2 regions of the Siminovitchia sp. FSL W7-1587 genome follow, and region 2 is predicted to be linked to the other one. Evidence: riboswitches for the same ligand, from Rfam matches in the RefSeq annotation. Region 2 holds a riboswitch; the other holds the start of a gene.
The links. Region 2 has a riboswitch for S-adenosylmethionine ahead of NST31_RS13485 (MetQ/NlpA family ABC transporter substrate-binding protein). Riboswitches for the same ligand answer to the same signal wherever they lie in the genome.

Region 1 (16,205 bases), 300 kb from region 2:
CACTTTTTCATTAAAAATGGCATAGTTGTCTTCGATTGGAGTGATTTTCACGGTAAATTCATCGATTCGATGGCCCATGACACCCAAATTTGGTCCAGTAGCAAGCACGCCACTTTCCCCAATTTCAATACTGTGAATCGTTACAGCCAATACATCTCCCGGCTTGGCCGATTCTACGTAAATGGGGCCAGTTGCGGGATTAATTCGGTTCCAATCAATACTGTTCATCGTTGTATGATCGGACTGGATTTGATTTTCAAAGCAGTCGTAAGCTTCAACTACCAACCTGGTTCCCGAGTCCACCTTTATAACGGGTTCGTGTTCTTTGCTAAATGAATAAATAGGCTTTCCCGTTGGTACTATTTGCGGCATTCTCTTCCCACCCTTTTATAAAAAGTACATATTAAGCCTATCGTAACATAGAAGTTAGGTAAGTCAATTTTCGTCGTATTTGGTGATCTATTCTCTATCAACATGGCAAAAAGGCGGGGGCAGCCCTATTTGTGCTACATCCGCCTTTCCGGTTAGTTCGGTACCTTCCCAATTACCATCCGGGAATAACGGCACCCTTATATGTTTCATCAATAAATTGTTTGACTTCTTCTGACTGGTATACTTCCAAAAATTGCTTAATCGCAGGGTCATCTTTACTTTCCGCTCTGGCGGCAACAATATTCACCCACGGGGAATCTTTTTCTTCCATAAAGATGGCGTCTTCTGTTGGAACGAGTCCACTTTCAATCGCGTAGTTGGAATTGATGGCCGCCGCATCCAAATCATCCAATTGGTGTGGAATTTGCGCGGCTTCCAATTCTACAAATTCATAATCCTTTTTGTTTTCTTCAATGTCCTTGACGGATGGTGTATCGCCAGCGCCTTTCTTCAGTTTGATCAGTCCGGCTTTTTCAAATAATAGGAGGGAGCGGCCGCCATTGGTCGGGTCGCTGGGCAATCCCAGCTTTGCGCCTTTTTTCAGTTCGCCGAGATCTTTCACTTTATTGGAATATACACCCATCGGGGTCGTAATCGTATTTCCGACGTTGACGATATCGTAGTTGCGATCTTCTTTTTGTTTGTTCATATAAGGTTCATGTTGGAATACGTTCAGATCAAGATCTCCTTGTGCCAGTGCTTCGTTCACAATGAGATAGTCGGAAAAAGTTTTTATATCAATTTCCAGGTCTTTATCTGCGGCCAGTTCTTTTACTTTTTCCATGATTTCCTCATGTTCACCTGCGGTGACACCTACAGTCAGCTTTCCGTCACTGAGCAGGTCTTTCGCTTTTTCGTCTTTATCTCCCGCGTTTTCTTTGTCGCCGCCTCCGCAAGCTGTAAGGGCGGCGATCAGTATGAGGAGTAAACTGGATAAGAGCCACTTTTTCATATTGCCATTCCTCTTTTCTTTTTTTGATGGTTGATTAGTCTTTTTTCAATTTGGCTGCCAAGCGGTTGCCAAGCGACTGTAGCCCTTGCACAAGGATGATGAGCAAGATGACTGTTACATACATCACATCGACTTCGTAACGGAGGTGTCCGTAGCGGTAAGCAAGGTCGCCAAGACCGCCGCCGCCGACAAGTCCCGCCATGGCCGTTGCTCCGATTAAGGAGATGGTGGCAATGGTTAAACCAAGAATGATGGATGAGCGGGACTCCCTTACAAGCACGTGCCATACGATATGCCTTGTTTTCATCCCCATCGCTTCGTATGCTTCAATCACTCCGCGGTCCACCTCTAAGAGGGCGGTTTCCATTAAGCGGGCGATATAGGGCGCTGTATAAATAACGAGCGGCACGATCACCCCTTTTACACCAATCGTTACTCCGACAATGAATTTTGTAAAAGGCAAAATAAAGAACAACAAAATAATAAATGGAACTGAACGGATAATATTAATCAATACGTTTAAAACACCAAAAACAAATTTATTGCCGAGAGCTTTTCCCGGACGGGTCAAAACAAGCATGATTCCCAAAGGCAAGCCAATTAAAATGGATATTCCTAAAGAGATTCCGACCATTTGGAAGGTTTGGATGATGGCTTCCCAAATATCAGCGCCCCAGTTGTCAAGAAACTCGTTTATTTTCGTCACTAATCTTCACACCTTCCACATGAACCTGATCTTGTTCCAAATACCGAATGGCTTTATGAATTTCGGCCGGATCACCTTTCATATGAACGACAAGCTGGCCAAAGGTATCTTCTTTTAAATGTGTAATGCTGCCTGATAGAATGTTTGGATATATATCAAACTTCTTTGTAACAGTGGCCAACGCTGGTTCGCCGCTTGATTCCCCGAAGAAAGAGAGAGTAACGACTTGGCCGCTTTCATTTAATTTTTCCAGCATGTCGTTTGGTATTTTATGTGTAAACAGATTGCTGACAAACCGCTTCGTCGTCGGATGTTGCGGTGAAGTAAAGAGGTCTTTCGTTTTTCCTTCCTCGATTACTTCCCCTTTTTCCATGACGGCCACACGGTCGCAAATTCGTTGGATGACGTTCATTTCATGCGTAATCAACAAAATCGTGATGCCGAGCTCTTTATTGATTTTTAACAGCAATTCCAGAATGGCCTCCGTTGTATCAGGGTCCAATGCGCTTGTCGCTTCGTCACTTAAAAGGACTTCGGGCTCGAAAGCCAACGCACGGGCAATGGCTACCCGTTGTTTTTGCCCGCCGGACAGTTCGGCCGGGTAGGCATGATGCTTTTCGTCGAGTCCAACGATTTTTATATATTTCTTGACCCGCTCTTCCACTTCCTTTTTGCTGAATCCGGCAAGTTTCAGCGGCAGGGCGATATTTTCATAAACAGTAGCCGTCTTTAACAAATTAAAGCCTTGAAAAATCATTCCGATGTTACTGCGGGCTTCGCGAAGTTTTTTGGTAGACAGCTTTGTTAAATCGATCCCTTTTACTTTTACAGAACCCGTATCCGGTTTTTCCAATAAATTGACGCAACGGATGAGCGTGCTTTTTCCTGCGCCGCTGTATCCAATGACACCGTATATTTCACCCTTTTTCACTGAAAGTGACACATTCTTTAATGCGTGAATAGAGCCTTGCTTGCCTTTAAATGTCTTTGAAATTCCCGCCAATTCGATCATGTGTATTTGCTCCTTCATGCTTTATTTTCAAACCCGTAATGGCTGGAAGAATATTCGGGGACGGGTGGCCCCCTTCATTCCTTACCAGGAAGGAATGACAGATCCTTCAAATGTTTCATCAATAAATTGTTTTGTTTCATCAGAGCGGTACACATCCAAAAACTTTTGAATCGCTTCGTCGTCTTTGGACTCGGCTCTTGCCGTAACAATATTTACCCATGGAGAATCTTTCGATTCGATAAAGATAGCATCTTTTCCAGGTTTGAATCCATGTTCGATCGCATAATTGGTATTAATCGCCGCCGCATCCAGTTCTTCCAACTGACGGGGAATTTGGGATGCTTCCAATTCCACAAATTCAAAGTTGTTTTTGTTTTCTTCGATATCTTTGACAGTTGGCGTGTTTCCCGAGCCTTCTTTTAGTGTAATCAATTCGGCTTTTTCGAATAAAACGAGAGCGCGGCCGCCGTTTGTAGGATCGTTAGGCAAACCGAGCTTTGCCCCTTTTTGCAGTTTTTGCACATCTTTTACTTTGGAAGAATAAATACCCATCGGGAACGTTACTGTTTCGCCCACATTTACAAGATCCAGGTTTCTGTCCTTTTTAAATTGATCTAAATAAGGTATCGTCTGAAATACGTTGAGATCAAGCTCTTTTTCGTCCAAAGCGATATTCGGCATGACATAGTCGGTGAAAACTTTTACTTCTATTTCCAAATCTTCTTTTGCTGCAAGCTCTTTTACTTTTTCCACAATTTGCTCGTGCGGTCCGGCCGTTACGCCGACTGTCAATTTGCCGTCGCTGAGAAGACCTTCAGATGTTGATTCTTTATTTACAGTTTCTTTTTCACTGCTTTTTCCTCCACCGCATGCGGCAAGGGTAAGTGCTAGCAACACAACGAAACTAGTTAATAACCATTTGTGCATGTCATTTCCTCTTTTCTTTATATATTTAGTCTGCATTTAAGGCGTATGTTGAAAATCACATACGGGGAGGTTTTTTCTTCAAAATGAAAAATGCCTCCCAAAATGAGAGGCATGGATATACATTGTAAGTAAATCGGTTTACCTCTCTTATCTTTCAAAATACAACAGTATTTTGCAGGATTTAGCACCTGTTCTTGTTTCGTCAAACAAGAATGGTTGCCGGGCTTCACAGGGCCAGTCCCTCCGCCGCTCTTTATAAGAGAATTTCAAATTCAATTGTTACATAGATATTATCCTTAGTTAGAAAAAATGTCAACAAATTTTTCATGGAAACTGAAAATCAAAAAGTAAAACCCAAGCTTTAAAATCAACATTCTTGGGTTTTGAATTATTGGACTCTTTAGTTTTTAAGGAGAAGTTTTTGGAACGCAATGAAAGAGCAAATTTATAAAATTAATTTGTTTGACGATTTTTATTTATCTTTGTCAAAAATTTATATACTCCAATTATTAAGAAATAGATAATAAACACATTTAATAAAAATGCAGAGGGGATAAATTCAGTAGTTGATAAATTCTTAGGAGAAAAAAGGAGGAATGTAGTAGTTAATTTATTAGGTCCATGATGTATTACCCAGTTAAAAGGAAGTCCATACGATTTTCCTTGAGAAGGAGAGATTAAGACTATGCTTATAGAAACGATAAAGCTGAGATATAAAAAACGTCTGTACTTTATCATTATGATCATCTCCTTTTAATAAGATTATACATAATTTTAAACAAAAAACATTTACGGAAATATTTTTAGCTTTTTTAAATATGTACTAGTATCACCGAGCTTTACATCAGGTGTAAAACCTAACGACATTTTTCAAGAGGTTGTTTTTTTTTGAACGTAAAGGACGAGATGTCTAACCACATATGTATATTGTAGGGGCTGGGACATAAGCAAATACGAAATAGCAAAAACCGAACAATTATAAATGAATTGTTCGGTTTATTTGTGTAAAAAATCCCTAACATCGCTACGTCAACATATTTCGCTTTCCGCGGGCACGGCTTCAGCTTCCTCGGAAAGCAAAGATCGCTTTCCTGCGGGATCTTCAGCTCGAGCTATTCCCGCAGGAGTCTACCTATTTTGACTACGCTAAAAGCTTGCGTATTATACCTGGGATAATTTATCCCGCATGTAAGGTGCCGTAAGGCTCCCACTTCAAAATCTTGAGTGAATACAAAAGCCCTAAGTGGGAGAAAACGGCACCTAAATGCCCGATTGGTTCAACTAACATTCAGTAGGAGCCCTACTGAATGAAGTTTCACTTTATTGTTCGTTTTTTCATCAGCTGATTGAGTTGTGTCTCAGACTCTTTGTTTATGGTAATCCAGGGGAATCTATAGAATAAGAAGTTAAGATAACAACATTAAAACAATAATCTTTTTGGGGTTAAACCGAAAAAAACCTTATGGGGTTGTGGGTTGGAAGATAATGGATTGTTCCCGAGGAGCTCATGTATGGCGCTTTGATCTTTTTCATCTCCATAAAGTTCGAATCATCTTCCGTCAATCTGAATATAATCATTAAGAATTTGCCGTATCCGAGCAAGGGAGGTTTACCCCATGAAGAAAAAGTGGGTAACTGCTGTTTCATTTATTTGCGCCGCTTTGTTATTAATGTCTTGTTCTGCAAGTGGCGGAAATGGAAAAGGGCAGTTTCCTGAAAAATCCATTACGTACAGCATCCCGTTTGAACCAGGCGGACAGTCTGATATCGAGGCCCGGCGGCAGCAGTCATTTCTGGAGAAATATTTAAAGCAAAAAATTGTTATTCAATATAAACCTGGCGGTGGTGGTTCTGTAGGCTGGAGTGAGTTGGTGAATCAAAAGGCGGATGGATATTTTCTCGCAGGCATCAACATCCCGCATATCATCCTGCAGCCGCTTGCCAATGAAGATACAGGGTATCAAACAGAGGATATTGTGCCTATAGCCATTTTCCAGACAACGCCAATCGCGTTGACTATCGGTAAAGACAGCGGGATTGACTCGTTGGATGACTTTATTCAAAAAGCAAAGGAAAATCCGGGGTCGATCACGGTCGCGGGATCAGGCAACTATTCCGGCCATCATATCGCCTTTTTACAGCTTCAAGATGTGGCAGGGATTGAGTTGCAATATGTGCCGTTTGACGGGGCGGGCCCATCTATGCAAGCTTTTCTGGGAGGCAATACGGACGCTGTATTGGCGAATTCCAGCGATTTATTAAAATATACCGAAGACATGAAAATTCTTGCCATCGGGTCTGAAGAAACATTCGAACCGATGCCGGAAGTTCCTACATTTATCGAAGAGGGTTACGATATTACCGCCTCGATTGATCGCGGGGTAGGAGCGCCGCCGGATACCGATCTAAAGATCATTCACAAATTGGAAAAGGCTTTCCTGAACATATTGGAGGAGCCGGGGGTGAAAGATCAGATGTATGAGGAAGGCTTTGAGCCAAAAGCAATGGGCCATGAAGAATCAGTCCAATATATTGAACAGAAAACGAAGGAGTTTGCGGATATTTTGGAAAAACAGTAGGGTTACATGCTGCCAATTATTGAAAATGAGGCAATGCGGAACTTTCTATACAGGAATGGAATAATCATATAGGCAAAGGTTGAGTGACCACCGCCCAATTGGTCCTGGAATAAGCCCTGAGATACAGAACGGGAGGCGCAAAGATGATTGATTCGATTCCATCTGTGATGAGCTCATTAACGGACCCTTTCAATATCCTGCTCTTATGCACCGGGGTATTAGTGGGCATGATTGTGGGGGCATTACCCGGGTTAACCGCCACGATGGCTTTGGCACTTCTGTTGCCTTTTACTTTTACGATGCAGCCGGAGATGTCACTGATGACGATGGGCGGCTTATATGTGGGCGGCATTTATGGCGGCTGTATCTCAGCCATATTGATCAATACCCCCGGTACACCGTCCGCAATCGCCACCACCTTTGACGGATTTCCATTGGCGAAAAAAGGGAAAGCCGCCCATGCTCTTATCGCCGCGGCCATGAGTTCGGGAATAGGCGGGATTATCGGTGGTATGGCTCTTTTGTTTTTAACGCCCATATTAGCAAAGTGGGCGCTCAGCTTTGGCCCTTCGGAATATTTTTGGGTGGCGGTACTAGGCTTAACGATGATTGCCACCCTTTCTTCGGGATCTTTGCTAAAGGGATTGATTGGGGGTTGTATCGGGTTGTTGTTGGGAACGGTCGGAATCTCTCCAGTTGGTGGGGAATCCAGATACACGTTCGGCTTTTCCGGCCTGCAATCGGGGTTGGATATGGTTGTCATATTAATCGCGTTCTTTTGTGTCCCGGAAGTAATTTCAATGATTGAAAATAAAATCAAGCCGCAAAAGGCGCTAAAAAAAGAAAAGGGCATTTCTAAGAAAATCTTTTTCTATATCATCAAAAAACCGGTTTTTTTCATTCGTTCGTCGCTTATCGGCATTATTACCGGCATTATTCCCGGAGCCGGCGGCAATGTGGCAGCACTGCTCTCTTATGATGCTGCCATTCGGTTTTCCAAAGACAAAAAATCATTTGGCAAGGGAAATATGGACGGAGTAATGGCGGCTGAAACTTCCAATAACGCAGAGGTCGGAGGATCACTGGTTCCGCTTTTGTCACTCGGCATTCCGGGAGCGCCACCGGCCGCTATCATGCTTGGAGCGCTTATGATGCAAGGAATTACCCCCGGACCAAACCTTATGAACGACCATCCGGGGCTCGTTTATACCTTTTTAATCGCGTTTATTTTGGCAAACGTGATCATGTTGTTCTTTGGTCTAATCGGTTCACAAACGATTGGAAATGTGCTTACGCTGCCTATCTGGTATCTTGCTCCCTCCATTGTCTTTTTGACGGTTGTGGGAACTTATACGATCAGAAACAGTTTGTTGGATGTTGCCATGCTCGTTGGGTTTGGCTTAATAGCTTATGTCTTGAAAAATGCCGGTTTTCATCCAGCCCCGATTGTGCTTGGCCTCATACTGGGGCCGATTGCCGAAAGAGGGTTGATCCAATCGATTTTGCTTGGAAAAGCGTCTGGAAACATCTGGACACTGTTTTTTTCCAGGCCTGTTACGGTTGTTTTAATCATTTTATGTATCATTTCTATAGCAGGTCCAATCGTGTCAAGTATTCTGAAATCAAAAGCGAGAGAAGGTGTTTGAAGTGATCAGGCGAAACATGTCGTATGATCTTGTGTTCTCTCTGGTCCTGGTGTTTTTATCGTTGGCCGCCATATGGAAAACAAAGGGACTAAATGAAATGAGCTACCTTTTTCCGCGCACAGTAAGTATCATTTTGCTGTTTCTTAGTGTGATGTATTTGGCAGTCGTTTTAGTAAGAAAAGAACGCCCAAAGCTGTTCGAACATATTCATAAACGTCAACTGTTTATTATTGGTTTGGGCATGGTCGCATATGTCGTACTCATAGGTTTACTAGGCTTTTTATTGGCCAGCATCATTTATCTTTCGGTATTTACATGGTATTTAATGATGGGAGAGGATAAGCCCGGTAATAGGAGGGTGTTTCATTCAGCTTGGAGCGCAATGGCGGTCAGTGTGTTTTTCTTCGTTTTATTCCGCTATATATTCAATGTTCCTTTGCCTGCCGGTATTTTTGGCTGAAATGAGGACTGGATTTGTTCTATAATAGAATTGGACATTCATAGAAAGAGAGGTAACAGCTGTTGCGAGACACCAAAAAGCAGGTATTGGACTATATAGAAAAACATAAGCAGGACTTAATCGGAGCAATTGTGAAAGCGGTACAAATTCCAAGCGTGATTGGCAATGAGCAGGCCATGCAGGAATATATGAAGAAAAGATATGAGGAAATTGGATTACGAGTGGAAGAGATACAGCCGCGATATGAAAAAATTCGGAATCATCCTGCATTCAGCAGTTCAGGGCTTTCATTTGAAGGACGGAAAAATATCATTGGCGTTTGGAAAGGGACGACAAAAAATACGCCTTCTTTAGCATTAAACGGCCATGTCGATGTTGTTTCCCCTGAACCTGTGGAGAAATGGACAAAGGACCCATGGGGCGGTGAAATCGAAGGAAATAAATTGTACGGCAGGGGTTCTGGAGATATGAAAGCGGGACTGCTGGCCAATTGGTTTGCTTTAAAGGCTTTATTGGATCTTGGTCTCAAGCCAAAAGGGGAAGTTCAGCTTCAAAGCGTCATCGAAGAAGAAGCGGGAGGAGCCGGCGGCACCCTTTCATTATTGGAAGCAGGGTATGTAACAGATGGCTTTATTGCAACGGAACCCCACGCTTTAAGGCTGACTGTGGCACATGCCGGTGTCATGTATTTTCGGGTAAGAGTGCTCGGAAAAACGGCGCATGCCGGGATGGCGCATTTAGGTGTGAATGCCATTAGCAAAATGTATAAAGTATACAGCGCCTTGGAAACATTGGCGGAAAAAAGAGCAAAGGAAGTCTATTTTGAACTGTTTCATAAAGGTTCCGGCCAATCTGTTCATTTGAACTTGGGCACTTTACAGGGAGGCGACTGGGCTTCCAATGTGCCGGGTGAAGCAGTCCTTGAATGCAGAATCGGGTTTATTCCATCAGAAACGCGAGCGGAGATCAAACAACTTGTTGAAAAAACAATTCAACAGGCTGCTGAAGAAGACGAGTGGCTTCAGCAAAACCCTCCCCAATTAGAATGGTACGGATGGACAACAGAAGCATGGAACCAAAATCCCGAACATCCTTATATCCAGTCATTTAAACAGACGGCTGAAAGCATATTGGGGCGTGAAGTGGAAGTCGCCGGACGGGCAGCCGGAAATGACGCGAGATTTACCCAGTATTACGATAAGCCGGGTCTCGTATTTGGGCCAAAATGTGCCAATATGCACGGGCCAGACGAATATGTCGAAATTGACAGTGTCATCGACACGGCAAAAGTGTTAGCCGCTCACATCATTGATTGGTGCGGTGTCGAAGAGGCATGATTCGCACTTTCTGGCTGTAACAGGGATGTTCCGTTTGAAGGGATTGGCATGGTTGTTTAGAGAATGGCTCCCACTAGGCTGGGCATTTTGCAAATCTAAAATCAGGCGAAGGAACCTCGTTGGTTTGCTTCGCCTGATTCAGGTTATAGGCTAAAACGTCCGGCCGCAACGGCATAGTGCTCGGCTCGTTAATCGACCATTCGTTTACGAAAGATGATCACTGTTAATAGAGAAATGATAATGACCCAAGCAGCGATAATCGCAAAATGCGAAAGTACATCTGCGCCGCCCGCGTTTGCTTCCACTTTTGTCGCAATATCAAGCAACTGTACGTTCGGCAAATAATTGGCCGCTTTCAACACGGGATACTGTTCAGCCAGTGACTTGGAAAATGTTCCAGCGGAAAAAACGATAATAACAGGCAGGACAAGTGCGGAGGCCTCCATAATAGACTTCGCATAAAGGCCCAATAATGTCCCTAAACCGATATAAAAAAACGATGAAAGGATGATAGCCAGAGCAATGATTCCAATGTTCTTGGGAAGATATTCAAAAAAGATCGCACTTAGAACAATGGAGAAAAGCGTCAACAGGAACGACAGTAAACTTTTCCCGCTGAGAATTTCGGCTGTGGTGGCGGGAGACAGCATCAGTCCCCTTAAAGTGTTTTTCTCTTTTTCTTCCGCAATGAGACAGCTTTGAACAAAGGCTGCGACCATGGCAAATCCCATGTTGAAAATCATATAAATGGATTCAATCGAACTGGTGCCCATGCGACTATACAGGGCAGCGAGGACAGGCGGAAAGAAAATGATAATTGAAACCGCCATATTCCGTGAAAAATCCTTATAATCCTTGACAAAAATGGCGTTTACGCGTTTCCATGAAAATGTCATGCCAGCTTCCTCCCTGTTACTTGAATGAAAATTTCGCCTAAAGTCGATTCGTTTGAATGGATTCTCATTATTTGATCTGTTTTCATCAGACTATATAATTTATCTGCACCTTCTGAACCTGTCGGAACAACGACTTTTTGTCCGTTTGTCATTTCCACAGTGACAGTGGCTTCGGAATATTTTCTTTTGAGGTTATCGGGTGTATCTAATAACTGAATTTTCCCTTTATTTAAAAATGCAATGCGATTACAGAGAGTATCTGCTTCATGCATGTCATGTGTCGTTAAAAAGATGGTCGTTCCTTTTGCGTTTAATGCTCGCAGGCCTTCATATATATGGAGGGTGTTTGTCGGATCAAGAGCTGATGTCGGCTCATCCAAAAACAAAAGCTCTGGTTCGTGCAACAATGCGCGTGCCAATGCGACCCGCTGTGTCATCCCTTTTGATAATGTAGAAACTCTTCTGTTTTTATCCTCTTCCAAATTTACAATTGTAAGAGCTTCTTCTATTCTTGTGTGCGGAACATCATATAAATGACAATACAGCTTCAAATTATCTAAAACAGATAGCCTTCCATATAAACCGCTGTTATCAGTTAGAACACCAAACCGTTTCCGATAGTCCGGATTTTTCAACTTGGAAACAGGTTCTCCAAAAACGGTAGCTGTACCGGTTGTCGGGTTCAGTTGACCTGTTAAAATCTTAATGGTTGTGGTTTTGCCTGATCCGCTCGGACCCAAGAACCCGAAGATCTCTCCTTTCTTTACTTGGAAATCGACGCCTTCCAGAGCAGGACGATTGGCAAAAGTTTTCACCAAATCTTTGACCTCAATAATATGTTCCATGTTTTCCTTCACCTCATCCGTTTGTGTATCTACAGGTTACAAGATCATGAATCATCAAGCATTAAAAAGTCGATGAAAGGAGTTGATAATGAGGTGAATGGAGTATAAGGGAAGTTGATAAACCAATCATCGGGTATTCAAGCAACTTGATGATTTTCAATGAGGTACATTGATGATTAACGGCAGTTTTATATCGACATATTTCCCGAGAAATAATCATTATTTCAGCCCAAGCATCTCCTTCAATACAGCCATTTTTGATTTGGACAAAGGAATTGTCGATTTGTTGCTGTCATCCAAAACAAGGCTGTAGCTATTCCTTGTCCAAGTAATCACTTCGCGCACTTTTTGCAAATTGACAATATAGGAACGGTGACAACGGAAAAATCCGAAAGGCAATAACCGATTTTCCAATTCCTGCAATGTAAAGTCGCTTGAAAATGATTCGCCTTTTATATGCAAGAATGATTGCCCATCACTGCTTTCAATATAATCAATTTCCGGTGGGTTAAAGAGGACAATTTTATCCTTTATTTTGGTCGGGATCTTTTTGAATTGAACGGGTTGCATCATTTCGCTTCCTTGTTCCTTTTGTATGGGGTCAGCGGCTTTTTCCGAATGGTCGCTTTCAATTTGAATGGATGTTAATCCGCTGTTGTCTAACTTATACACCTTATCACCAGCCGTAATGGCACTTTCCATATTTCCCGTCAGGATCAAAATACTTTTATCTGATTCACGAAGCTGATGCAGAAGGGACAAAAATATTCGTTTAGATTCCAAATCCAAGTTTTGATCGGGTTCTTCGAAAATATAAATCGCAGGATTTTGCAGGAGCAGGCAGCCAAGCTGCACCCGCTTCGTTTCCGAATAGGTTAGTTGATGAATTTTTGTGTTCCGTTTTTTTTCAAGGTGAACCGTTTTGATGATTGTTTCAATGTCTTGATTGGAACTATAGATATTTTTTATAAAACGAAGCATTTCTTCTATCGAAAGCCGTTCGTATAAACTCGGCTTCAAGAAAAAAAAGCCCATATTTTTGGACGGGTGCTTTAACGGGCTGCCATTCATCTGAATTTCTCCCCGTGAAAGAAACGTTTTACCGAGGAGTAAATGCAACACTTGCTCCTGGATATTTACACTTGAATATACAGCGACCACTTGCCCGGGATGGACTGACAGGTTAAATGAAGGGAAGATGAGCGTATCGTGTACCCTTTTTTCCGCATTTGCAAATTTCAATTCCATGACTGTTCCCCATTTCTCCAAATCTACTTACAATCTGCATTATAACAGTTAATCAAAAGGATCGTGTAAATGAAAAAGCCCAAGCCGATCCCGGCTTGGGTTTGTAGGGGAGAACATTAATCTTCTACTAAAGGGTAGACACCATCTTTGTCATGTGTCTCTCTTCCGGTAAGTGGCGGATTGAAAACACAGATCATTCTCATATCTTTTGTCGCTCGTAAGTAGTGTTCATCATTTTGATCAAGCGCGTACATTGTCCCGTCTTTCAGAGGATAGACTTTGCCGTCGGAAACGGTTTCGATTTCCCCTTCTCCGCCAACGCAATATACGGCTTCCAGGTGGTTTTTATACCAAATATGAGTTTCAGTTCCTGCATAAATAATCGTATCATGGAATGAAAAGCCCATGTTATCCGATTTTAATAAAAGGCGGCGGCTTGCCCAAGTGTCCGCTTTTACTTCGTTTTCTGTCCCAATAATTTCATCCAATGTTCTAACGATCATTTTTCCATCTCCTTCATTGTTTTAAAGCGGCTTGAATGCTTTCATCTATTATATTAAGACCTTTTGTCATTCCTTCTTCATCAATCGTTAAAGGCGGCAGGAACTTGAATACTTCTCCTTTTGGACCGGAAGTTTCCATCAAAAGTCCTCGTTTAAAAGCTTCTCCACAGATTTTTTCGGAAATTTCGTCTTTGGCACATGCCACTCCCTGCATCAATCCCCGGCCTCTTTTTTCCGCTTTCAACTCCGGGTATTCCTCAATGATCTTCTGAATAAAGTGAGTCATCTCAGCGGCTTTTGTTTGAATGCCTTTGGAAAAATCATCTGTTTTCCAATAATCCAAGGCCTCTGAAGCCGCAACAAATGCCAGGTTGTTTCCGCGGAACGTTCCATTATGTTCACCCGGCTCCCAAATATCGTACTCGGGTTTTATTAATGTAAGAGCCATCGGCAAGCCATATCCGCCAATCGATTTGGATAGACAAATGATATCTGGTTTAATGCGTGCGGGTTCAAAGCTGAAAAATGTCCCCGTTCTTCCGCATCCCGCCTGTACATCGTCAACGATCAACAGTATACCGAATATTCTGCAAATAGAAGCGATATTTTGCAGCCATTGATCACTTGCTGCATTGATGCCCCCTTCTCCTTGGACTGTTTCAAGGATCATGGCCGCTGGCAAATCAAGACCGCTGCTGCGGTTTTCTAGAAAATGTTCAATCATTTTGATGGAAGAAACGTTTTCGACTGCGTTTTCATAAGGCATAAAAACGGTGTTGGAAAGAGGAATGCCAGCCCCGCTTCTTTTTGCTTCGTTCCCAGTTACTGAGAGAGAGCCTATCGTCATTCCGTGAAACGCATTTGTAAAGCTGATTACGGTATTGCGACCGGTTACTTTTCTGGCGATCTTTAAGGCGCTTTCCACAGTATTGGTGCCAGTGGGACCGGGGAACATCACTTTATATTCGAGTTGACGCGGTTTCAATATGATGTCATGAAACCTCCGCAAAAAGGTGCCTCTTGCAACAGTGGCCATATCAAGACTGTGTGTAATTTCGTCCTGTTCCAAGTATTTGATGAGGGATTGCTTCAATTTTTCGTTGTTATGACCGTAATTTAAAGCTCCGGCCCCGGCAAAAAAGTCGATATACTCTTTATCATTGACGTCCCACAACTTGTATCCTTTTGCTTTTTTAAAAACAGCGGGAAAACTTCTGCTGTAGCTCCTTACGTTTGACTCAAGCGTGTTAAAAATGTCCATGTCCATTTCCGGTTGGCTCGTTACAGTTGACATGAAGTGCATATACCTCCAATTTTTTATTTAAGTGGTCCAATCCGATAAGCAATCTCGGCTTCATGTGAAGGATCGGGAAATTGGTCTTCCCCAAAACATTCAAATGTTTTATAGTCGGTTCCCAGTTTTTTCGCCAATCCTTTGAATAAACGGTTAGAAGCGATATTTGTCGGGGTTACCGTTGCTTCGATGAAGCGGACATTTTGTCCTTCAAGTCTGTTAAGGAGCTTCATGATCAACGCAGTGGCTAACCCTTTGCCTCTTTGAGTCTGATCGACGGCGACTTGCCAAATAAAAAGTGTGTCAGGGGATTCGGGTTGGAGAAATGCGGAAATGAATCCAACGATCCGGCCATCTGTTTCTGCAATGATAGATGTTTTATGAAAGTACTTTCCCCACATGAGGTAGCTGTAAGATGAATTGACATCAAGGACTTTTGATTTTACGACAAGATCAAACATATGGCTTCCGTCATCTGCGGTTGGTTCCCGAAAATATATTGTTTCGGTGATCCTTCCCTTTGCTATTGGCTTTTCTTTTACCTTGCCGATTGTTTGGTCACCCCCTTTGATAAAGTTGTATACCATCATATCGAGAGTCATCATGAAAATCAAAACGGCTCAGCCGTGATGAGAACGATTTATTCAGTATGAGCATGAAACTGCTATACATTTTAGTATGTTTTCTTTAAATCCCTCCCGAATGGTCCTATTGAGAGCTTGACTGAAGAAGATGAATTGTCTGTTTCATGTTTACAAAAAAATAATTAGGTAAATAAAAGTGATAGATATGATATGGGGCCGTTTTTAAAAAGAATGTAACAGCACTATAAGTAGACCAGGAGGATCTGATGGATAGAAAAGCTTGGAAGAATCCAGTATTTACGGTGTCAGCTTTTATAGTATCCATACTCGTATTATTGGGAGCGCTGATGCCAAAGCAATTTGGAATTGTATCGGGTAAGTTGTTTAACTTTACATCAAAGAATTTTGGATGGTTTTATTTATTAGCCGTTTTTTTAGTCATTGTTTTTTTGATTGGGTTGGCTATCAGTAAATATGGATTGATTCGGCTGGGAGGAGAAGATGAAAGGCCGGAATTTCCCTTTTTCACATGGATCGGCATGCTTTTTTCTGCCGGTTTTGGGGTAGGGCTTGTGTTTTGGGGGATTGCTGAACCGATGAGCCATTTTTTTTCACCGCCTTTTGGCGGATTGGAGCCGGAATCGGATAATGCTGCTAGAGTCGCAATGGGTTACTCGTTTTTCCATTGGGGAATCAGCCAATGGGCGGTCTTTGCCATTGTCGGTCTCGTGATCGGTTTTCTTCAGTTCCGCAAGAAAAGGGATGGACTTGTCTCTACTGCGCT
Region 2 (16,205 bases):
GTGGATATTATATATATGAATATGAAAATAATGATGCAGCAATTGCGGCAGGCAGAGATTTATGGGGTTATCCGAAAAAATATGCCAATATACAAATAGTAGAGAATAATAGGGAAATTCATGGAGCAGCCAGGAAAAATGGCAAAGAACTGATTAAAATGACAGTAAATTTGAACGAGACCATGCCCGCTTTAGAAGAACCGATTACCACTCCACATTTGAATCTGAGAACGATTTCAAAACCGGATGGCGGGATATACATGCAAGAGATTATCGAAAGAGATACATCACCTGATTTCATATTGCATGAAAAGACATTCCATCCTGTGCAGCTGCGTGTTACACAAACAGTGACTGAACCTTTACATTTACTAGAACCGCTTCATATCCTTGGCGGCGGGGTTGTAAAAGGAGACTTTTACGCCACAGAAGAAAATGGTTGGGGAAAAGTGTTGAAAAGAACCTTGTTTTGAACATTATCCTTCGTAACAGTAAGCTTAGAATGATAACAGGTTCATGAAAGTTTAGAAAACGGTTTCATGTTTAATCTCCCTTTTAATAGCATTCGGTGCCCTATCGCATCGTGTGCTTTTTTCTTTTTCATCTGGGGGAAATAACTTTGACTTTGGGCTCCTGGACACCATGCCTCTTTACATCATGAAAACTCATATAGGTTCATTTAAGACTTCTTATCCCCGGCTCCTTTTGTCATTGAGATAAATGATGATCCGCCCGATGTTCATTTAGGATTGCCGCCACTTTCTGGAATATGTGCCATTGCCACACTCCAACAGTAAAGTAATAGGAAATCGTTCCAATTCAAGTGGTGATCAATTGTCGGACCGCTTGCCAAGAGTTTTCAAAAATAAGGCAAGGTCAAAGCCGTTCATCTTCATCTTGATTCTATTTTTCAGAAAACCAACCATGCCTGCGAGCGTGAAGCCGTTCGAACTTTTAACGAGGTTTCTTCGTCTTCTCTCTCTTCCCCAATATTCTCAAAGCGCGAACCCAGAATAGATACGAGGATTGCTTCCCCGCTGTCAAAATACTTTGCTGATAAGGTTTTTTAATCGAAAAAGTAAAAACGCTTGTTATCATTCACTTACCATTGACTTTATCTTAAAGACTTCCCATTTGTTTTCCTTTCCTCCTTTCCATAAAATGAACCGTATAGAATGGAAAGGAAGGTTGCATACCTTGAAAACTATTTATAGCGACATCATCCCGTTTCGCGGAACGCACTACGATTTTGGCAAAATGCAAGGCCAGCTTTTAAAGGACTCGCTTACACTTATAAATCGGGAGAATCAATGGAAAGTCCGCAGACCCAGATTTCAGATAAATGCCGCGGAAGCAAAACAGGCGATCGCTTCGTTTGCTCCCGCGATTTGGGAGGAGCTTCTTGGTTTTCAAGAAGCGCTTCAGTGGCCGATTGAAAAAGTATTGACGGAATTTGGTGGTTACCGCCTGGAAATTCCCCGCTCCGGTTGCTCAATTTTGACGGGAAATGATTATTTTATACGTAATTACGATTACCACCCGAAAACATATGAAGGGCGGTTTGTATTTTTCCATCCTTCCGATCATGGATATGCAACGGCCGGGCCAAGCCAAAGAATAACGGGCCGCTCCGATGGGATGAACGAAAAAGGATTGGTTATGGGGTATAATTTCATGAATCGGAAGAAACCTGGTGACGGATTCATTTGCAGCATGATCAACAGGACTGTTTTGGAAACGTGTGCACATGTAGAGGAGGCCGTGGCTCTTTTAAAAGAAATTCCCCACCGGCATTCTTTTAGTTACATTATGCATGATCGCAGTGGCCGAACATTCATCGCAGAAGCGACACCACGTGAAGTAAAAGTTCGGGAATCACGCATATGTACGAATCATTTTGAACTATTACAACATGAAAACCGGGGGCATCTCGTCGACTCAAAGAGAAGGCTTGCCATCTTGGAAGAACACCAGGCCCATTTGAGCGAAGCGCGAGAAGCCTTTCATCTGCTTAATGACACGGATAAAGGCATATTTTCCGATTTATATGCAAGCTGGGCAGGGACGATTCATACGGCCGCTTATTTTCCAAATGAATTGAAAGTCTGGTTTGCGCTTGGCGGTGATCAATTTCCCACTGTCTTGGATTTTGGCGCTTGGCTCGCGGGAAAAGACATTTCCATGGAACGAATCACAGGCGAAGTGGATACAGACATCCCGTTTGTTCATATGGATGAACATGCAGATTGGTTTAGAAGATAAAAATGCCCTGCGGGGTCAATTGAAAATGCGATGATAGTAGCGTATGCTTTATTTACGAATAATCAAAGGGGGAGTCACAATGAAACCCGTCATATTGACAGAGGTTGTTCTTCATACGATTAAAATGAAATTGATTGCGCCTTTTACGACAAGCTTTGGCACCGCATTGGAAAAACATGTGTGCCTTGTAGAAGCGGTCGACGAATCAGGTGTATCCGGCTGGGGCGAAACGGTTACGAGTGATGAGCCGTATTATAATGAGGAAACAACGTATACAGCCACATATATGTTAAAAGATTTTCTCATTCCGAAAGTGATGCACAAAACGATTCAACATCCGCTTGAAGTGCATGATATGCTGACTTTTGTCAGAAGAAATCAAATTGCCAAATCGGCGATTGAGACCGCGATCTGGGACGCATTTGCCAAGAAAAACAACATCGCTTTATCCGAATTGATCGGCGGCACAAAAACAGAGATTGAAGTGGGCAAAAGCATCGGCATACAAAGCTCGCCTGTAAAACTCGTTGAAAAAGTCGCTGAATATGTGGATGAAGGCTTCAGGAAAATAAAAGTGAAAATTGCTCCAGGCGCCGACCTTGATTATATAGATGCCGTACGCAAAGAGTTTCCGGATATTCCACTCATGGCGGATGCCAACTCTGCTTATACATTAAATGACATTAATCATTTGAAGAAACTTGATCAATACAATCTCATGATGATCGAGCAGCCGCTTGCCCATGACGACATTATCGACCATGCCACCCTTCAGGAACAATTGCAAACCCCTGTCTGCCTCGATGAAAGCATCCACAGCCTGGAAGATGCGAGAAAAGCACTACAGTTGGGGAGTTGCCGGATTATCAATATTAAAATTGGACGCGTAGGAGGAATTGGCGAGTCGGTGCGGCTCCATGACCTTTGCAAAGACAACGGTGTTCCCGTCTGGTGCGGCGGCATGCTTGAAACGGGGATTGGCAGGGCACACAATATCGCCTTGACATCCCTCTCGAACTTTACGATTCCGGGAGATACGGCGCCATCTTCCCATTATTGGACTGAGGACATCATCCAGCCGGAAGTAACGATGGACCACGGGATTATTCAAGTGCAAACTGGTCCCGGGATCGGCTTTGCTGTCGACCGTGAAAAATTGGATCGGGTTACCATCCATAAAGAACGGATTTCAACAGCTGAAACGGCACACCCAATACCGTAAAAAAAGAGCTTGCAGAGAAAATCGCTTCTTTCTCTACAAGCTTTTTTATAGGGCTCCTCTTCGTTCCAGAAAACTGGGCACAATCAAAAGCCGAATGAGGCTGTCGAGGACTTTCTCACCCCCGCAATCGGTTTAACTAATTTGCTTTTTCATCCAATTGCAGCTCAGACCTTTTCACAAGCAGGTAGTGATGAACTGGCGCATCTTCATGGCGAATGAGTGACACAGCCGTGTATCCAGCATTAAAAAGCTGTCGGAAGATCGATCTTGTCTTCATTCGCCAATCTATGGCGAGCCCCATGTCTTCTTTTTTCATTTGTTGGAAAAATGCAGGCACGGGAACTACTATTTGTTCGGCGGAAAAAGGAAGGTCCAAATTTCCCAGTCGCGGTAAACCTCCCTCACCTTCCTGATACGGCACCTGAAAAGCGTTACTCTTATCTACTTTAAAAGAAGACGGCTTTTCTACGTGATCACTATTGATCCACCACTCTACTTTGAATCGGTCTGTCGGCAAGCCATTGTTCAGCTCGTCTTTCCCCTCGCCATATGAATTGACGATATAAGTATTGCAGACTGAGCGAAGTTTGGTCAAATTCAAATAGGCGTTTCGGCTTTCAAGCGGATCATAAGTCCATGTGAGCATGTCATAGCCCAACTTTCTTGCTTCAGACTTCTGCCTTTCTTTCAACTGATAGCCGATCCCTTTTACCCGATAATCAGGATGGATGCCAAGCGCATGAGAGCATAAATAAACCTTTCCATTCAAGAATCCCGGAAAACTGTAGCTGAAACCAACAAGTTTCTCGTCATGAAAGGCACCTACGATGAGGCCCCCATTTCTTATGGCCGTAACCGTTTGGTGAACAGGAATGGCATCCCACTTCCATACCAATTCTTCCAATTCTTTTACAAGAGCCATTTCCTCCACACTTTGTAGTGTTTTAATGAGTACTTCCGAACTCAATGCTTGAATCCTCCCTCCAATGTCTTCAATATCGCGTAAGCTAAAACTTCTATACCTGAAAGCATGGCCTCACGATTAAACGTCATTTCCGGATGATGAAGACCAGGTGCAAGCCCGCACCCGAGCCCTAGCATGGTTCCTTTAAGCTGTGGCTTTTTTAATGTGTAAAAGTGAAAATCTTCCCCTCCGGATGTAACAATGGGCTCTTCCAATCTGTCCTCTCCGAGTGCTGCAACAATCGCCTTTCTCATCATACGAATGGCATCATGATTCGCTTTCGCAGCCGCGATATGCGCTTTCGTCTCCAACTGAATGTTAACGTTGTGAAGCTTTTCAAGTGATGCGACGATATGTTCAATTTTTGTGGCCAATTGCTCAAGTACTTCATTTGTCTGCGCTCTTACATCCAAACTGAAGGATGCGTTGCCAGGGATAATATTACTCGCTGCGCCGCCTGCCTGGAATTTGGTCATTTTTGCCGAATAGGGAACCATCGGGTCAAGATGAATGCCTTGGATTTGCTGCACGATGGATGCGCCAATTTCAATGGAATTCGCTCCTAGATGGGGCCTTGCTGCATGAACATCGTCCCCTTTGATCTCACCTGATAAAAACATCCCGGCGCCATGAAGGATCGCAGGTGCCGCATAACCATCTTCCAGTTCCTGGATAGGTCGCAAATGAACACCATATAAATAATCTACATCATCGAGCACTTTTTTCTCCAACATTTTTAAAGCGCCTGTTCCTTTTTCTTCTGCCGGTTGAAAAATAAATTTCAGCTTGGCATTTTCGGGAAATCCCACTTTTTTGAGCAACAACATCGTTCCAATTGCCATCGTCATATGGGCATCGTGACCACATGAATGATTTGCTTGAAATTTTCCATTGACTTCCTGCCATAAAGCATCTATATCCGTACGCAAAGCAACGCACCGCTCTCCTGCTCCAACTTCAGCTACAAGACCGGTGCAAGTGCCATCATCAAATGTTTGAACGGCAAATCCTTCTTTGACTAAAAAATCCCGGATATATTCAGTCGTTTTATATTCTTTCCAGCTTACCTCCGGATGGTTGTGAAAATGGTCAAACAACGAGTAAACCGTTGGTTTTAAAGCCTCAATGTATTTCTTCATTACATTCTCTCCCGCATATTGATGTGTCCATTATACCACTGCCTTTTGACAATGTACCATATTCGCCCACTTCCAAAAATGAACTTGACATTATCTATCCCATGCTTTACATTCTTAAATAATAGGGAAATACAAGTAAATGAAATAGCGTTCTCTTATCAAGAGTAGCTGAGGGACTGGCCCAATGAAGCTCGGCAACCATCTATTAAAAATAGAAAGGTGCTAAATCCTGCAAAACATGAATGTGTTTTGAAAGATAAGAGAGGAACCAGTTATGATGAGTATATGACTAAGCCTCTCTTTCTTTTTTTTAAGAAGAGAGGCTTTTTTGTTTCTTGATATTCCCCAAAAAACTGGGGGGAAGAAAATGAAAAACATTAGAATATTGTTACTAGGATTACTATTGGCTGTTATTGTTTCCGGATGTGGAAACAATGCGACGGGAACAAAGACGGAAGAAGAAAAGCTTATTGTGGGCGCTACAGCCGGCCCCCATGAGCAAATTATGGAAAAGGTTAAAGAAGTGGCGAAAAAAGACGGATTGGACATTGAGTTAAAGATTTTTTCTGATTATATCCTGCCAAACAAAACATTGGCTGACGGTGAACTGGATGCGAACAGCTATCAGCACCAGCCCTTCTTGGATCAGTTTAATAAAGACCACGATACCGATTTGGTATCTGTAGGCAAAACGATTTTAAATCCAATGGGGGTTTATTCGGAAGACTATCAAAGTATTGATGACCTTCCAAAGGGAGCCAAGTTTGGACTACCCAACGATCCGACAAACGGTTCCCGGGCGCTGTTTATTTTGGAAAAAGCCGGCCACATTCAACTGGCTAATGATGCGAAAGAGACAGCATCACTGAAAGACATAAAAGAAAACCCGAAAAACCTTGAATTTATCGAGCTTGATGCCGCACAAATTCCCAAGCAGCTCAGCGAGGTCGACGCGGCAGCGATCAATACAAACTTTGCCATCGACGCCGGCCTTTACCCAAAAGAAGACGCCATCCTTCTGGAATCAACGGACTCGCCCTATACAAATGTCATTGCTGTAAGGGACGAAAATAAAGATGACGCTGTAGTGAAAAAGCTTGTGAAAGCTTACCAATCTGATGAGGTGAAAACATTCATCGAAGAAGAGTTCCGCGGCTCTATCATCGTAAGCTGGGAGTAAGAGTGAAACGATTAATCAACCGGAGGTTTCAAATGACAAATCCTTTATACGTAGAAAGAAATAAAGATATTGCCATTCTCGTTTTGAATCGCCCTGAGAAAAAAAACGCCATTACGCTCAAGATGTTTCGCAAGCTGTCTTCTATTTTGGATGAACTGGAAAAGGACCCCGCCATTAGAGTTTTAATCGTCCGCGGCGTTGATAAAACAGCCTTCTCCGCCGGAGCGGACATTACCGAATTTCTTGATGTCCGCTACCAGGCCGAAAAAGCAAAAGCCTATAATAAAGCCGCGCTAGAAGCGATTGAAAAGTTGTACCGATTTTCCCGGCCAACGATCGCCCTTATACAAAGGCTTGCGATTGGCGGTGGACTGGAACTGGCCAATTCATGCGATTTCCGCTTTTCATCTGCTGACGGAACATTCGGCATTACAGCCGCCAATATCGGGATTATCTATAATGTAAAAAGCACGAAGCGGCTTATGAATCTAATTGGGGTAACTAAGACAAAAGAATTGCTTTATACGGCAAAATTAATCGGGGCGGAAGAAGCGCGCGACATCGGTTTGATCGATTATGTGTATGCTTCTGACGAACTGGAGGAACAATGCATCCAGTTTGCTCGTAACATTTCCGAAAAATCTTTGGTGGCCAATTCAGGAATAAAACAGGTGATCCACAAGATCATAGACGGAGCCACCGATGAAGATGAAGAATTGGCAAAATCCATTCTCGATTCGTTCAGCTCCGAAGATTACGAGGAAGGCATTCAGGCGTTTTTAGAGAAGCGCCGTCCGAACTTTAACAGAGTTAGAAACAGGTGAAAACGACATGAATCAAGCATTACAAGGCATGAAAGTGATTGATCTGTCACAAGTATTGGCCGGACCATACTGCACGATGGTGCTCGGCGATATGGGAGCAGATGTCATTAAAATCGAAAAATATCCAAATGGCGATGATACGCGGGCCATGGGACCGTTTCACAACAATGAAAGCCATATGTATATGATGGTCAATCGCAATAAACGCGGCATGTGCCTGAACGTCAAAAAGGAAGAAGGCCGAGACATTTTATATGAATTAGTCAAAAAAGCAGATGTTTTCGTAGAAAACTTTCGCCCGGGGGTAGCGAAGAAGCTCGGGATCGACTACGACACCTTAAAAGAATTAAATCCCGCGCTCATATATTGCTCCATATCGGGATATGGCCAAACCGGTCCTTATCGAAATAAAGGCGGGTTCGATATTATGGCGCAAGGATTGTCCGGTCTCATGGAAATGACAGGCGAACAAGGCGGAAAGCCAGTCAAAGTCGGAATTGCCATTCACGACTTGGCTGCCGCCCAAACAGCCATTCAATCCATTTTGACATCCTACATTTACCGGTTGAAAACCGGAAAAGGGCAGTATATTGATGTGTCTCTTGTTGACTCGGGGCTTGCCTGGACGGTATGGGAAGCAGCAGCTTATTTTGGCAGCGGACAAGTAGCGGGAAAAACCGGAACAGCCCACCGTGCCGCCGCACCCTATCAAGGCTTTAAAACAAAGGATGGCTTCATTTTAATCGGGGCCGCCAATCAAAAGTTATGGGAAACATTTTGTTTGCATGTCGTCGATCGGCCAAATTGGATGGAAGATCCGCGTTATTTGACAAACAGCCTGCGCACGCTTCATCTCAAAGAACTTGAAAAAGATATTGAAGAAACATTATCAAAGCGCGATTCCGTGTATTGGCTGGAGCTTTTAGAACAACACGGAATTCCTTGCGGTCCGATTTATACTTACAATCAGACCTTGAGTGACCCCCATATTCTAGAACGGGAAATGATACTGGAATATGTACATCCGGCTGCCGGGGCGGTCAAAACATTGGGCTTTCCTGCCAAATTTTCAGAAACACCCGGAGAACTGACAAAACCTGCTCCCCTTCTTGGACAGCATAATGAGGAGGTCTTATTGGAAACAGGTTATTCCAGTGGAGACTATAAGAGACTAAAGCAAGAAAGTGTTTTGAATTAGTTAAAAAAATTTGGGGTATGCCATACTTTTGCAAAGCACGAGTTTAATCATCAATATCCGGCCTAAACGTTTCCTAGAAATCACGAAAAAGAGTCTGGGCCACAACAAAATCAGCCGAGTAAAAAACGAACCATAAAGTGAAACTTCATTCAGTAGGAGTTTTCTTCCATCTCCTACTGAATGTTAGTTGAACCAATCGGGCTTTTAGGTGCCGTTTTCTCACACTTGGACCTTTTGTATTCACTCAAAATTTTGAAGTGGGAGGCTTACGGCACCTTACATGCGGGATAAAGTGAAACTTCATTTCTTGGTATGCCTTTTCCAAGAAATGTTAGTTGAACCAATCGGGCTTTTAGATGCCGTTTTCTTACACTTAGACCTTTTGGTATCAACTCATGTCTTGAAGTGGTGTATATGGCACCTTACATGCGGGATCAATTGTCCTGATGTATAATATGCAAGCTTTTAGCGTAGTCAAAATAGGTAGACTCCTGCGGGAATCGCTCGAGCTGAAGATCCCGCAGGAAAGCGATCTTTGCTTTCCGAGGAAGCTGAAGAGACCTGCGGAAAGCGAAATATGTTGACGTAGCGATGATAGGGATTTTTTTTACACAAATAAACCGAACAATTATAAATAAAATGTTCGGTTTTTGCTACTTCGTATTTGCTTATGTCGCAGCCTTTAACTGCTTTCCAAACATTAGATCGTCACAATCACCATCGTGATAAACAAAATCGCAATATAATTAACAGAAACAACAAAGTTGGCACGAGCCCATTTCACATCATCTTTTACAAAAAAGCCCCGGATCGCAAGTACCAGCCAGACGAGGTTTAGTAAAGTCGCAATCACAATAAAGGTGGTCCCGAGCGACACCAGAAAAAACGGCAGAGGCAACAAGCAGGCTACATACACAAAAATTTGTCGCTTTGTCATTTCAAAGCCCCGGATCACCGGGAGCATGGCAACGCCTGCCGCTTTGTATTCGTCATACCTCTTCATCGCGATCGCGAATGTATGAGGCATTTGCCAAATAAACAGAATCATAAATAAAACGATTGGGATAATATGCATGGCAGAATCAATTGCTCCCCATCCAATCAACGGTGTGACTGCTCCTGAGATGCTTCCGATCACCGTGTTAAATGTATATTTTCGCTTTGTCCACATCGTGTACATGACGACATACGTAAACCACCCGATAAAAGCGTAAAGGACAGCCTCCATCGTTGTAAAAAACAAAAGAAGAAATCCCAGGACGCTTAATGCGATACCCAACCCCAACGCCATTTTTAATGAAATATTGCCTGTCACTGTCGGTCGCACTTGGGTTCTGGCCATGACTCTGTCTATATCGGCCTCATACCAGTTATTAAGGACGAGCGCCCCGGCCATGACTAGTGTGCTTCCAATGATTATCAAGAAAAATAAATTGGGATCAATGACTGTATTTGTAAAGTGGGCGGCGAGCCAAAAACCCGTAAAGACAGGCAGTACATTGGCTATTAACACAACCCCTTTAAAAAGAGCAATTACATCAGCTAAAAAAGAAGTGATTTGAAGCTGATTTCCAAAAGATGCATGCTCTGCACCTGTCTTCTGTTGACTCATTTTCTATCGTCCCCTTAACAATGATCAGATCGTAATATTCTCCCTCCATTATAATATGATTTTCGTCTAAAACCTACATATCGGGGAATTTTCACTAATTGTTAATAACTACAGCCCTTTATTCAGAAAAAAAGCCTGAACCCGCTGTTGCTTCGGGATCAGACCGTTATGCCGCTGTTGAAAATCATTATGGAGCCGCTTTGGGGTTTTCAATTGAAGAAGAAATACGGTCTTTTTTGTGTAAAGTAAACGCTGCGACTGAAGCATTTAATTTCGTCGCCAAATTGGTCAAGTTATTTGCCGTTGATGCCGTTTCTTCACTGCTGGCAGCCGTTTCTTCGGTTGTGGCCGAAATGGTTTCTATATAAGAAAGGACTTCTGAAGATTGTGCGGCTTGCTCTTCGCTTGCACTCGCAATTTCTGTTACTTTATCTCTCGTGTGATGAATCATGGTAATGATTTTTTCAAAACCCTCACCTGATTGTTTCGTTTTGATGACTCCTTCTTCAACAGACTTTACACTGCGGATAATCGCTTCTTGCATCGTTTTTACGATCCTTGAGATTTCATCTGTCGCTTCAACACTTCTTTCTGCCAATTTACGAACTTCTTCTGCAACGATTGCAAATCCCCGTCCCTGTTCACCTGCCCGGGCTGCTTCAATGGCCGCATTCAGAGCAAGGAGGTTCGTTTGTTCAGCAATTTCATCCATCACTTTGATGATTTCTCCGATTTTTGTTGATCCATCTTCCAAGCTGGATATTTGCGCACTAACCTTTTCGGACCCTTCTACAGAAGATTGAACGACTTTTTCTCCATCTTCAGCAATCTCTATTGTCTCATGGGCCAATTTTACAGCTTCTTCCGTGTTTTGTGCAACCGAGCTGATAGCGTCCGATAATTCTTTCAACAACTCGTTCATCGTTTGTGCAACATTTGCCTGGTTCGTACTGGCTCTTGCAGCCTCGTCAGTGCTTGCGGAAACCTGCCCGGAAGAAACGGATAAATTTTCCGCCGCACTTAAAATATGTTGGATTGTGGCTCTCAAGTTTAAGATCATTTTGTTGATCGATTGGGCAAGAACTCCCACTTCATCTTTTGTCTGTATTTTGGTTGTCTCCGATAAATCGCCATCAGCCACATTTTCAACTAAACGAGCTACTTGCCGCAGCGGACGGGAAATCATTCTGGCAATGAACATACCAGACACCATACTGAGTATAAAAATGAAAAAAATAATGCCATTCATTATGACCAGAGTCGTTTCATAAGCCGATTCGGCATCTTTTTGATCTTTTTCAGCCAATGCTATCTCTGATTTCATCAACTCATTCAACCCATCAAACATCTCATTTTGAAATTTGAGCAAACCCGCATTAATGGTTAACAAGTAATCGGCCTGTTTGCCTTCAAGTATTAACTGAACGGCTTGATCATAAGAAATATTATGGGATTCCCATTTATTATTGAATTGCGCCAACTTCACTTGTTGCTCTTTTGTTAATTGACTTGAACTGTATGCCTCAATGTGTGCCGCAACTTGTTCTTTCATTTTTTTTATTTCTTCCACTTTCTTGTCCGCTTCTTCCGGGTATAAATATAAGTCCCGGCTCGCCAATCTTAATTGCTGAACAAGGTTCCGGGCTTCCCCCAGTTCTTGAGTGGGGATAAGGCTTTCACGATACATCATTTCTGCCTCTTGATTGATTTTGCTCATTTGCGATAGTGCGATCATACCTGTACCGGCTTGAAGGAGTGCGATAATGAGAAAAGCCGAGGTCAACTTCACTCCCACTTTTAAATTGAAAAACCAATTCATCACTCATACACCGCCCACTTTTTTATCCGATAAAATTTTGAACAATGGCATTGCACGTTCGTCAACTCAAATAGATCATCAACTCCGGAATTCCAATTTGTTATACATTAAATCGACATAAATCGTTACAATTTAAGCGCATTTACAGGAACTTAACATAAAAACAAAGGATATTTACAAAAAATTAACAAAGCAATCTGACCGGTACAACCTATACACCAGCTTCATAACGAAAGAACCGAAAATACGACTAGCCGACTTTCGCCATTTAACAAAAATATGGTAATCCCTTATTTCCTTTACGCCCCATCCATTTCAACGGATCATCAAGTCTTGGTTAATTCCCTTAAGGTTGATGAATGTTACCGGTTACCATCATCATAAGATGTTACTATAACCGAAAACGGATGGAGTGACTGAACGATGAATGTTATTGGGAAAAGTGTGTATCGTAAAGAATCTTGGGAAAAAGTGACCGGGAAAGCGAAATATACAAATGATGATGAAACAGTGGGCATGTTGCACGGAAAACTGGTTACAAGCCCCTACGCTCATGCAAAAATCGTCCAGATTACCATATCCGATGCCCTCAAAATAAAAGGGGTCCGAGCGATTATTACAGGCGATAACTTACCGCTCACCGGTGAAGAGATTCGGGATCGTCCGCCAGTCGCTGTCGACCGGGTGCGTTATTACGGAGAAGTTGTTGCGATTGTTGTCGCGGATAGCATGGCAACCGCTCAGCTTGCGGCCAATCAAGTCCAAGTTGCATATGATCCCCTTCCAGTTGTAAACTCCCCGCGCGAAGCACTGCACCGAGCCGCCCCGCTCCTTCATGAACAGCTTGGCAGTTATCACAAAATAGAGGGCGTGTATCCCGTACCCGGAACAAACATCGCATCAAAAATAAAAATTCGCAAAGGAAATATGCAAAAGGGCTGGGAAGAGAGCGATGTCACTGTACTTGCCTCCTATTCGTTCCATCCCTCAGACCATGCCGCAATGGAAACACGTTGTTCCCTCGCTCAAATTCATGATAATGGGATCATTGAAATTACTTCGTCATCGCAGGCCCCCTTTATGATCAAAAAACTGATTGCCGCGTATTTTCAAATTCCCTCAGGCAACATCATTGTCAAAACACCCTTGGTCGGAGGAGGATATGGCGGAAAAGCGTCCATACAACTAGAGATTCTGGCGTATATCGCCTCCAAAGCGGTAAACGGCAGATTAGTGAAAATCGCCAACAACAGGGAAGAAGATATGGTCACGGCTCCGGGGCATATCGGGCTGGACGCGACGATAAAACTTGGATGCACGAAAAATGGAATATTAAAGGCGGCGGAATTGCTGTATTTATGGGACAGCGGAGCCTATTCCGATAAATCGACTGACTTGGCTCGGGCGGGTGCCGTCGATTGTACGGGGCCTTACCGGATTGAACATATTTATTGCGACTCACTTAGCATGTACACGAACCATCCGTATCCCGGTCCGTTTAGAGGATTCAGCCACTCGGAAGTCCACTTTGCCTTTGAGCGGACGATGGATATGCTCGCCAATAAATTGAACATGGATCCCCTCGAGTTCAGATATAAAAATGCGATCAGGCCCGGCGATACGTCACCTTCCCAAGTAAAACTGAATACGAGCAATGTCGGAAATGTACGACAGTGCCTATCCAGATTGAAGAAACTGATCCGTTGGGATGAAGGACGGATCACCGCCGTTGGCAAGAACAAAGTAAGAGCCAAAGGGATCAGCTGCCTTTGGAAAAACTCCACGATCGACACAAATTCTAGTTCAGGAGTCATTTTAACGTTCAATCCGGATGGAAGCATCAATATCATTTCCGGCGTTGTTGAAATCGGCACGGGAACTAAAACGATCTTGGCACAGATGTTAGCGGAAAAATTAAAAATGCCGGTTGAGAACATCCACGTTCAAATGACCGTTCATACGCAACATACACCGGAACATTGGAAAACCGTTGCCAGCCGGGGAACTTTCATGGCTGGAAGAGCCCTTTTGAATGCGGCGGATGATGTTATTTTTCAATTAAAGGAGAGAGCTTCCTGCATTTTGCTTGCCCCGATTGAAGATTTGGAAGTCGGTTATGAAAAAATATTTTTACGAGATGACCCAACGATTCATATTGCGGTAAAAGAGATAGCCTACGGCTATACGTTTCCCAGCGGCATATCAATTGGCGGACAGATTATCGGAAACGGAACATACACCTTAAGACACATGACGAAGCTCAATAAAGAAACCGGCGCAGGCAAACACGGGCCTGAGTGGACTGTCGGAGCCCAAGGTGTCGAAGTTGAAGTCGATACAAGAACATACGAATACCGTTTAGTAAAAGCGATATCCGTCATCGACATTGGCAAAGTATTAAATCAAAAGTCCGCAGAAGGGCAAGTAACGGGAGCCATGAGCATGGGCCTGTCCTTTGCAGGCCGGGAAACCTTTATTTTTGATCAACACGCGCGAGTACTTAACCCGCAATTGCGAACATACCAGCCGATTCGGTACGGGGAACAGCCCGAGTATATCGTCGACTTTGTAGAATCCCTTCAAATAGATGCGCCGTATGGGGCGCGGGGAGTTGGCGAGCATGGCCTCATCGGCATGCCGGCCGCGTTGGCAAACGCTTTGTCCACGGCGTTGCAAGTGGATCTTCACCATTTGCCTCTCACCCCTGAATTGTTATGGAGAACAAAAGAAAGGAGGATGTAAGCAGTGCTGCCAGCCTATGTAAAGTATTACAAGCCAACAACATTACAGGAAGCCGTGAATTTGTTCCAAACACTAAAACAGGACGATAAACAGCCGATGTATTGGTCCGGAGGAACCGAAATTTTAACACTTGGCCGATTGAACATAGATACGCCAGGTTCCATTATTGATATAAAAGGAATTCCGGAATGTATGGTTTTACAAACATCATCTCCATTTTTAACGATTGGCGCGTCCGTTCCTTTGACCGCTCTTGAAAATCGAAATATCTTTCCATTATTAGCGGATGTTTCCAGTGAAGTGGCCGACCGTACCGCCCGAAACAAGATTACGATTGGAGGAAATATATGCGGAAAAATATTTTACCGGGAAGCGATTTTGCCTTTTCTGCTGGCGAACAGCCATGTTCTAGTCGCAGATATGCAAGGGGTAAAAGAAGTGCCGATCACAGAACTAATTCTGGAAGAAGGGCGGCTTCTCGTCCAAATTCTAACAGATACAGACTTTCTACAGCTTCCCTACATTTCGCGAAAAATACGAAAGCAATGGGATACCGGCTATCCCCTCATTACCGGAGCGGCTGTCAAAGCGGATGGACAACTCAGACTGGCATTCAGCGGGCTTTGCCCCTTTCCTTTTCGCTCATCCGCAATGGAAACAGCCATCAACAGGACGGGTTTATCGTTTGCAAGCAGAGTTGAACACACCTTGCAACAAGTACCTGATCCTATCCTTGATGACATTGAAGGATCAAGAGAATATCGCCTGTTCGTTTTGCGAAACATGTTGATGGATTTTATCATGGAAATGGAGGGAGCTTAGTGGAAAAACAAAGATTTACAGTCGAGATGGACATAAACGGGGAAATCGTTGAAGTTGAGGTACTCGCAGGGGAAACGCTCTTATACGTTCTTCGCCAAAAGCTTGGCTTGACGGGCGCGAAACCAGGATGCCTGAATGGTGATTGCGGGGCCTGTACTGTACTCGTTGACACTCTGCCTTTTAAATCATGTATTATGCTTGCTGTCGAAGCTTCCGGCCATACCATCACAACAATCGAAGGTTTGCGGGATGCCCCCATACAGCGGGCTTTTGTCGAGCATTTCGCATTCCAATGCGGCTACTGTACACCGGGCTTCATCCTCAATTGCCATTCGCTCCTTCAACATAATGGCAACCCGTCAAAAGATGTGATGAAAAACTGGCTGTCATCCAATATATGCCGATGTACAAGTTACCAGGA

Region 1: another riboswitch for S-adenosylmethionine. It lies ahead of NST31_RS12125 (MetQ/NlpA family ABC transporter substrate-binding protein); the one in region 2 lies ahead of NST31_RS13485 (MetQ/NlpA family ABC transporter substrate-binding protein).

The regions. Positions count from the first base shown of each region.
Region 1 is NZ_CP150169.1:2,571,571-2,587,775, forward strand. Features, by position in the region: gene NST31_RS12105 (acetamidase/formamidase family protein) at 1-372, opposite strand, end outside; gene NST31_RS12110 (MetQ/NlpA family ABC transporter substrate-binding protein) at 545-1,384, opposite strand; gene NST31_RS12115 (methionine ABC transporter permease) at 1,419-2,081, opposite strand; gene NST31_RS12120 (methionine ABC transporter ATP-binding protein) at 2,065-3,102, opposite strand; gene NST31_RS12125 (MetQ/NlpA family ABC transporter substrate-binding protein) at 3,184-4,029, opposite strand; SAM riboswitch class I at 4,174-4,291, opposite strand; gene NST31_RS12130 (tripartite tricarboxylate transporter substrate binding protein) at 5,646-6,608, shown strand; gene NST31_RS12135 (tripartite tricarboxylate transporter permease) at 6,752-8,254, shown strand; gene NST31_RS12140 (tripartite tricarboxylate transporter TctB family protein) at 8,256-8,714, shown strand; gene NST31_RS12145 (ArgE/DapE family deacylase) at 8,777-10,051, shown strand; gene NST31_RS12150 (ABC transporter permease) at 10,240-10,947, opposite strand; gene NST31_RS12155 (ABC transporter ATP-binding protein) at 10,944-11,792, opposite strand; gene NST31_RS12160 (LytTR family transcriptional regulator DNA-binding domain-containing protein) at 12,012-13,040, opposite strand; gene NST31_RS12165 (ectoine synthase) at 13,157-13,543, opposite strand; gene ectB (diaminobutyrate--2-oxoglutarate transaminase) at 13,557-14,837, opposite strand; gene ectA (diaminobutyrate acetyltransferase) at 14,861-15,427, opposite strand; gene NST31_RS12180 (BCCT family transporter) at 15,688-16,205, shown strand, end outside.
Region 2 is NZ_CP150169.1:2,868,219-2,884,423, reverse strand. Features, by position in the region: gene NST31_RS13510 (acetoacetate decarboxylase family protein) at 1-473, shown strand, start outside; gene NST31_RS13505 (C45 family peptidase) at 1,198-2,262, shown strand; gene menC (o-succinylbenzoate synthase) at 2,342-3,484, shown strand; gene NST31_RS13495 (GNAT family N-acetyltransferase) at 3,621-4,451, opposite strand; gene NST31_RS13490 (M20 peptidase aminoacylase family protein) at 4,448-5,587, opposite strand; SAM riboswitch class I at 5,740-5,850, shown strand; gene NST31_RS13485 (MetQ/NlpA family ABC transporter substrate-binding protein) at 5,955-6,767, shown strand; gene NST31_RS13480 (enoyl-CoA hydratase/isomerase family protein) at 6,800-7,591, shown strand; gene NST31_RS13475 (CoA transferase) at 7,599-8,789, shown strand; gene cyoE (heme o synthase) at 9,490-10,401, opposite strand; gene NST31_RS13465 (methyl-accepting chemotaxis protein) at 10,589-12,220, opposite strand; gene NST31_RS13460 (xanthine dehydrogenase family protein molybdopterin-binding subunit) at 12,644-14,962, shown strand; gene NST31_RS13455 (FAD binding domain-containing protein) at 14,966-15,784, shown strand; gene NST31_RS13450 ((2Fe-2S)-binding protein) at 15,811-16,205, shown strand, end outside.